2 linked regions of the Salipiger sp. CCB-MM3 genome follow. Each later gene encodes a partner of the first gene's protein in a complex. Links are inferred from orthologs where the notes say so. Each region holds a gene or a part of one and is shown on either strand. Other genes may lie near its edges. The genes, in order: AYJ57_RS10395 and uvrB.

What was found.
Region 2: the proteins of AYJ57_RS10395 (region 1) and uvrB are in contact, whole or in part, in a crystal structure (PDB 7EGT), measured with the Thermus thermophilus proteins. The link is inferred for Salipiger sp. CCB-MM3 from one-to-one orthologs. Residues at the interface, in WP_096412145.1 of Thermus thermophilus: His654, Arg656, Phe657, Gln666, Asp668, Glu669, Lys680, Arg681, Leu682, Ser683, Lys685, Tyr686, Ala687; in WP_096411307.1 of Thermus thermophilus: Glu23, Leu25, Arg26, Asp27, Gly28, Glu29, Arg30, Phe31, Arg55, Glu326, Asp327, Phe328, Glu379, Ser382, Gln383, His398, Gly400, Arg401.

The regions. Positions count from the first base shown.
Region 1 is NZ_CP014595.1:2,136,825-2,140,191, forward strand. The notes cover bases 89-3,141. They hold AYJ57_RS10395 (ATP-dependent helicase), read right to left. Parts: upstream 2,813-3,141; coding sequence 365-2,812; downstream 89-364. Other genes in these bases: AYJ57_RS10390 (DUF4405 domain-containing protein), read left to right, coding at 89-244; AYJ57_RS10400 (heme-binding protein), read left to right, coding at 3,061-3,141. In the rest of the region: more of AYJ57_RS10390, read left to right, coding at 1-88; more of AYJ57_RS10400, read left to right, coding at 3,142-3,367. UniProt on the Escherichia coli protein: A helicase with DNA-dependent ATPase activity. Unwinds DNA duplexes with 3'-5' polarity. Translocates on single-stranded DNA with 3'-5' polarity. Initiates unwinding more efficiently from a nicked substrate than double-stranded DNA.
Region 2 is NZ_CP014595.1:1,048,738-1,052,045, reverse strand. The notes cover bases 103-3,096. They hold uvrB (excinuclease ABC subunit UvrB), read left to right. Parts: upstream 103-497; coding sequence 498-2,696; downstream 2,697-3,096. Other genes in these bases: AYJ57_RS05155 (hypothetical protein), read right to left, coding at 2,795-3,085; AYJ57_RS05165 (ETC complex I subunit), read right to left, coding at 103-267. Outside these bases: more of AYJ57_RS05165, read right to left, coding at 1-102; AYJ57_RS05150 (I78 family peptidase inhibitor), read right to left, coding at 3,235-3,308. UniProt on the Escherichia coli protein: The UvrABC repair system catalyzes the recognition and processing of DNA lesions. A damage recognition complex composed of 2 UvrA and 2 UvrB subunits scans DNA for abnormalities.

The sequences.
Region 1 (3,367 bases):
GGGTGCGGACGGTGCGCCAGGCGGCGGGCGTCCGCCGCAGTTCGCCGCTGCCGGGCTGGTGCTCGAAGGCAGCGTGGCCGAAGTGGCGGCGCTGATCGACGTGCCTGCGGCCGACCTCGGTGCCACGCTGACGGAGGCGGGGTTTGCGGTCGGCGGGCAGGAGGAGAGCCTTGCCTCGATCGCCCGCGCCTCGGGGCGGAGTGACGGCGAGATCCTTGCCGCGCTGATCGGGGCGGAGCGCTGAGCCGTCGGTTGCGACATGCGTATTTGAAAAGAGAAGAAGGCCCGGAGCAATGCACCCCGGGCCTTCTTTTATATCAAGGTGTGCGTCGGTGTTTCGTCAACAGCCCGCCCCGGCGGCGCGTCAGAACGGCACGTCGCCCGCCGAATCTGCAGCGGTGACGAAACGGGCCACCACTTTCTTGACGCCTGCCTTCTCGAAGTCGATCTCGAGCTTGTCGCCTTCGATGGCGACGATGGCGCCATAGCCGAATTTCTGGTGGAAGACGCGCTCACCGGTCTCGAAGGCCGAGACCGCCTGCAGGTCGATCACCTGATTGCGGCTCTCGCGAGGCTGGCTGACCGAGCGGGCGCTGGAGGAGCGTTCCTGCAGGCGTTTCCAGCCCGGGGAATTGTAGACATTGGCCTCGGCGGCGCGGCTTTCCAGCCCCGATCCGCCGCCAAAGCCGCTGTTCATGCCCGCGGCGCCATAGCCGCCGCCGTAGAGGCCGGGCGGGGTGAGAATCTCGACGTGCTGCTCGGGCAACTCATCGATGAAGCGCGAGGGCAGGGCCGATTGCCACTGGCCGAACACGCGCCGGTTGGCGGCGAAGGAGATGGTGCAGAGCTCCTCGGCGCGGGTGATCCCGACATAGGCGAGGCGGCGCTCTTCCTCGAGCCCCTTGAGGCCGCTTTCGTCCATCGAGCGCTGGGAGGGGAAGAGCCCGTCCTCCCAGCCCGGCAGGAACACCGCGGGAAATTCGAGACCCTTGGCCGCGTGCAGCGTCATGATCGAGACCTTGGCGCCGGCCTCTTCCGTCTCATTGTCCATGATCAGCGCGACGTGTTCGAGGAACCCCTGCAGGTTGTCGAAATTCTCCAGCGCTTTGACCAGTTCCTTGAGGTTTTCCAGCCGGCCCGGGGAATCGGGGTTCTTGTCGTTTTGCCACATCTCGGTGTAGCCGCTCTCGTCGAGCATGACCTCGGCCAGTTCCACATGGCTCATGGTCTTGGCCAGCGGCTTGTCCTCGTCGATCAGCACCAGATCATCATCATCCTGCTGCACCTCCGAGGGGAGGCCCAGTTGCTGGCGGGCCACCTCGTGCCAGCGGTCGATCTGCTCGACGAAGGTGGCCAGCTTGCCCGCGCCCTTGCCGGTGATCTCCTTGTCGCGCAGCAGCAGCCGCGCGCCGTTGAGCAGCGTCGTGCCGTTCGCGCGCGCCTTGATCTGGATCTTCTGCTGCGCCTTGTCGCCGAGGCCCCGCTTGGGCGTGTTGACGATGCGCTCGAAGGCCAGATCATCTTCGGGCGAGACCACCAGCCGGAAATAGGCCATGGCATCGCGAATCTCGAGCCGCTCGTAGAAGCGCGGGCCGCCGATCACCCGGTAGGGCAGGCCGATGGTCAGGAAACGATCCTCGAAGGCGCGCATCTGGTGCGAGGCGCGCACGAGGATCGCCATGTCATCAAGCGAGACGGGCCGCATTCCACGCGATCCGCGCTGCGCCGCCTCGATCTCCTCGCCGATCCAGCGCGCCTCTTCCTCGCCGTCCCAATGGCCGATGAGGCGGACCTTCTCGCCGCCATCGGCCTCGGTCCAGAGTTCCTTGCCGAGCCGGTTCTCATTGCCGCGGATCACCGAGGAGGCGGCGGCGAGGATATGCGCGGTTGAGCGGTAGTTCTGTTCCAGCCGCACCACATGGGCGCCGGGGAAATCCTTTTCGAAGCGCAGGATGTTGCCCACTTCGGCGCCGCGCCAGCCATAGATCGACTGATCGTCGTCGCCGACGCAGCAGATGTTGGTGTGGCCCTGCGCCAGCAGCCGCAGCCAGAGGTATTGGGCGACGTTGGTATCCTGATACTCGTCCACGAGGATGAAGCGGAACCAGCGCTGGTATTGCTCGAGCACATCGGCGTGCTGCTGGAAGATCGTCACCACATGCAGCAGCAGGTCGCCGAAATCGCAGGCGTTCAGCTCGCGTAGGCGGGTCTGATACTGGGCGTAAAGCTCGGTGCCGCGGTTGTTGAAGGCGCCAGCCTCGGACGCCGGCACCTTGTCGGGAGTCCAGGCGCGGTTCTTCCAGTTGTCGATCACCCCCGAGAGCTGCCGGGCGGGCCAGCGCTTCTCGTCGATGTTGTTGGCCGCGATCACCTGTTTCAGCAGACGGATCTGATCGTCGGTGTCGAGGATGGTGAAATTCGTCTTCAGCCCCACCAGTTCGGCGTGGCGGCGCAGCAGCTTGACGCAGATCGAGTGGAAGGTGCCCATCCACGGCATGCCCTCGACCGCGTGGCCGAGCAGGCGGCCCACACGCTCTTTCATCTCGCGCGCGGCCTTGTTGGTGAAGGTCACCGAGAGAATCTCGTTCGGCCTCGCGCGGCCGGTGGTCAGCAGATGCGCGATACGGGCGGTCAGCGCCTTGGTCTTGCCTGTGCCGGCGCCGGCCAGCATCAGCACCGGCCCGTCGAGCCGTTCCACCGCCTCGCGCTGCGCGGGGTTGAGGTCGTCGAGATAGGGCGCGGGGCGCGCCGCCATGGCCCGCTGCGACAGCGAGGCCCCCTCGAATGCATCCATGTCGTCAAAGCTGCTCATGGCGCAAATCTAGCGCGGCACGGCGGGCTGTGAAAGGTGCGTTCTTTATTTGTTCCAAAAATCACTGTGCGGGCGGACTCCATGGAGGTTTTCCGCACTCGTGGGCGGCGGTCGCGGCGTCTAAAATGAACGGGATTTTCAGACCGCATTTGCACCCGCCGGTTGCGGAGTCCGCTTTTGACCACGGCTCGCTCCCGGCGCCAGAGGCCGAAATCCATTGCACGACAGAGATTCTGGAGGAGGGATCGATGGAACTCAAACTGGAAGCCAAGGTTCACGAATACGGCAATCGCGACATACGGCCCGCCGACAGGTCCGAACCAGAGAAGCTGGGCGCGCTGAGCAAGCTGCCGGGCAAATGGATCAACGCAAAGGAGGGGCTGACCACCGGATTTGAAGGCCGCGGCTGGAACATGATCGCGCTGCCCTTCTTCACCGATGCCAGCGGCGACTTCCGGGTGCTGGCGAACCAATACAACGAAACGCTCGATTTCCTGACCGTCGACGGACCCGTGCCCAACCGTGGGGTCGACAAGGAGGGCAGTGCCGATGCGA
Region 2 (3,308 bases), 1.1 Mb from region 1 along the record:
GTAGCCGCGGGCGCGGACGTTGGGCTTGCGCTTGTTGGGCTCGTTCACCTGCGCGTCGATGCCGTGTTCGGCGGCATAGGCAAGCGCGGCTTCCTTGCTGTCGAACTTCAGGCGCACTTGGCTTTGGGTGTCGGAAGAGGAGGTCCAGCCCATCAGCGGATCGACCTCGCGCGGCGAGGCGGGAAAGAACTCGAGATACCAGTCTTTGGTCTTTGCCTGGCCCGACGACATGGCCGTCTTGGCCGGCTGGAAAATCCGTGCGCGCATGAAATCCCTCCTGACGTTCTTTGGCGTTATCGGGAATTTATGCTGCCAGGGCAAGAGATCGCGGCGCGGCACTGCGTCAAATCTTCTCGACCCCTTGCGTCTTGCCTGCAGAAAGGGAACATTCCGTGAAAATGCCTTGCCCGCAGGCCCGAGTCCCCGCCGCCCGGTCCGGCACCCCTTGAAACCGCCGCGCCGCGCGACACGTTTTGCGGGCGCCCGGAGGTCCGTTCATGCCCTATGCCCATTCCGACAAGTCAGATGCCCTAATGCATTCCCCCGCGCCGGACGTGCGGACGCGGGAAAAGCTCGAGGGTGGCATCCGCTTTCGCATGCAGACCGAGTTCGCTCCGGCGGGTGACCAGCCCACGGCGATCGCCGAACTGGCGCAGGGGGTGAATGACGGCGAGCGCAGTCAGGTGCTGCTGGGCGCCACCGGCACCGGCAAGACCTTCACCATGGCCAAGATCATCGAGGAGACGCAGCGCCCGTCGATCATTCTTGCGCCGAACAAGACCCTGGCGGCGCAGCTCTACGGCGAGTTCAAAGGCTTCTTCCCGGACAACGCGGTCGAGTATTTCGTCTCTTATTACGACTACTACCAGCCCGAGGCATATGTGGCGCGGTCGGACACTTACATCGAGAAAGAAAGCCAGATCAACGAGCAGATCGACCGGATGCGCCACTCGGCCACCCGCGCTCTGCTCGAGCGTGATGACGTGATCATCGTGGCCTCGGTGTCCTGTATCTACGGTATCGGTTCGGTCGAAACCTACGGCGCGATGACGCAGGACCTGCACGCCGGGCAGGAGTATGACCAGCGCAAGATCATGGCCGACCTCGTGGCGCAGCAGTACAAGCGCAACGACGCGGGCTTCTCGCGCGGGGCGTTCCGGGTGCGCGGCGACAGCCTCGAGATTTGGCCCGCCCACCTTGAGGACCGGGCGTGGAAGCTGTCGTTCTTCGGTGAGGAGTTGGAGAGCATCACCGAGTTCGATCCGCTCACCGGCGAGAAAACCGGCAGCTTCGACCGTATCCGTGTCTATGCGAACTCGCACTATGTGACGCCGAAGCCGACGATGCAGCAGGCGGTCATTCATATCAAAAAAGAGCTGCGCCAGCGGCTCGATCAACTGGTGGCCGAGGGCAAGCTGCTGGAAGCGCAGCGGCTCGAGCAGCGTACCAATTTCGACATCGAGATGCTGGAGGCCACCGGGGTCTGCAACGGTATTGAGAACTACTCGCGCTATCTGACGGGGCGCGCGCCGGGCGAGCCGCCGCCCACGCTTTTCGAGTTCATCCCCGACCATGCCATCGTCTTCGCCGACGAAAGCCACGTCTCGGTGCCGCAGATCGGGGCCATGTATAAGGGCGACTACCGACGCAAGTTCACGCTGGCCGAGCATGGCTTCCGGCTGCCGTCCTGCATGGACAACCGCCCCCTCAAGTTCGAGGAATGGGACGCCATGCGCCCGCAGTCGGTCTTTGTTTCGGCAACCCCGGCGAACTGGGAGATGGAGCAGGCGGGCGGCGTCTTTGCCGAGCAGGTCATTCGCCCGACGGGTCTTTTGGATCCGCAGGTCGAGATCCGTCCGGTGAAGATGCAGGTGGACGACCTTTTGGACGAAATCCGCAAGGTGACCGCAGACGGCTATCGCACGCTTTGCACCGTGCTCACCAAGCGCATGGCCGAGGATCTGACCGAATATCTGCACGAGCAGGGCATCAAGGTGCGCTACATGCACTCCGATATCGACACGATCGAGCGGATCGAGATCCTGCGCGACCTGCGGCTCGGCGCTTTCGACGTGCTGATCGGGATCAACCTGCTGCGCGAGGGGCTCGATATTCCCGAGTGTGGGCTGGTGGCCATTCTCGATGCGGACAAGGAAGGCTTCCTGCGCTCCGAGACCTCGCTGATCCAGACCATCGGACGGGCCGCGCGGAACGCCGAGGGCCGGGTGATCATGTATGCCGACCGGGTCACCGGCTCGATGGAGCGGGCGCTGGCCGAAACCGAGCGCCGCCGCGAGAAGCAGATCGCCTACAACGAAGAGCATGGCATCACCCCGGCGACGGTGAAGAAGAACGTCGATGACATTCTGGCCGGGCTCTATCAGGGCGACGTGGACATGAACCGCGTCACCGCGAAGATCGATCCCAAGCAGCAAGGTTCGAACCTCGAAACGGTGCTGGAGGGGCTGCGTGCCGAGATGCGCAAGGCCGCCGAGAACCTCGAGTTCGAGGAAGCGGCGCGTCTGCGGGACGAGGTGAAGCGGCTGGAGGCGGTGGATCTGGCCATCCACGACGATCCTCTGGCGCGCCAGTCGGCGGTAGAGGCGGCGTCGGAAGCGGCGGTGAATTCCAAGGGTCGGTCGACCGCGGGACGTCCGGGGCAGCGCGGCGGCAACGTGAAGCGGCGCAAAAGATAGGCTTCGAGGGTGCGCTTCAGCGCCGCATGAAAAAGCCCCCTCCGGCCGGTGCTGGAAGGGGCTTACTTTGGGGGCAGGGGGGGTAAGCCCGTGTGAGCTTAGCCGTTGTCGTCTTCCGGCGGGTTCACGTCGATATCCGGCAGGGTCACCTCAGCTTCCTTGGTGTCCACCTCTACATCGACGTCCGGCACCTCAACGGTCTCTTCCTGGGTACCAACATCGATGCTGCCCACATCGGCCTCAACCTCGGGCATTTCACCGCCTTCGACGGCCACATCCACGTCGGGCAGGGCGCCTTCGTCGGTGACGTCAAAGTCGATCATATAGGCACCAAAGCCGACAACGACAGCGGCCACGGCAACGGCGGCAATAACGGGTCCTTTACGCATAACTCTTCCCTTCCGTATGACTGTTTTTCTTGCGGCCAGCGCCGCAGTCTTCGGTAAAGGAACTGTGAGATTGTCAGCTTGGTTCCGGAAATATTTCCCGGAACCAATGTGTTGTCAGCCGCGTTAGCTCGGGTTTGCGCAGCAGGCGCTCAGCTGCAGAACACCCGCATGATCTGGCCGGTGCTGTCGGTCTCGATGTTGAGACGGTCGGGGCGGAAATCCA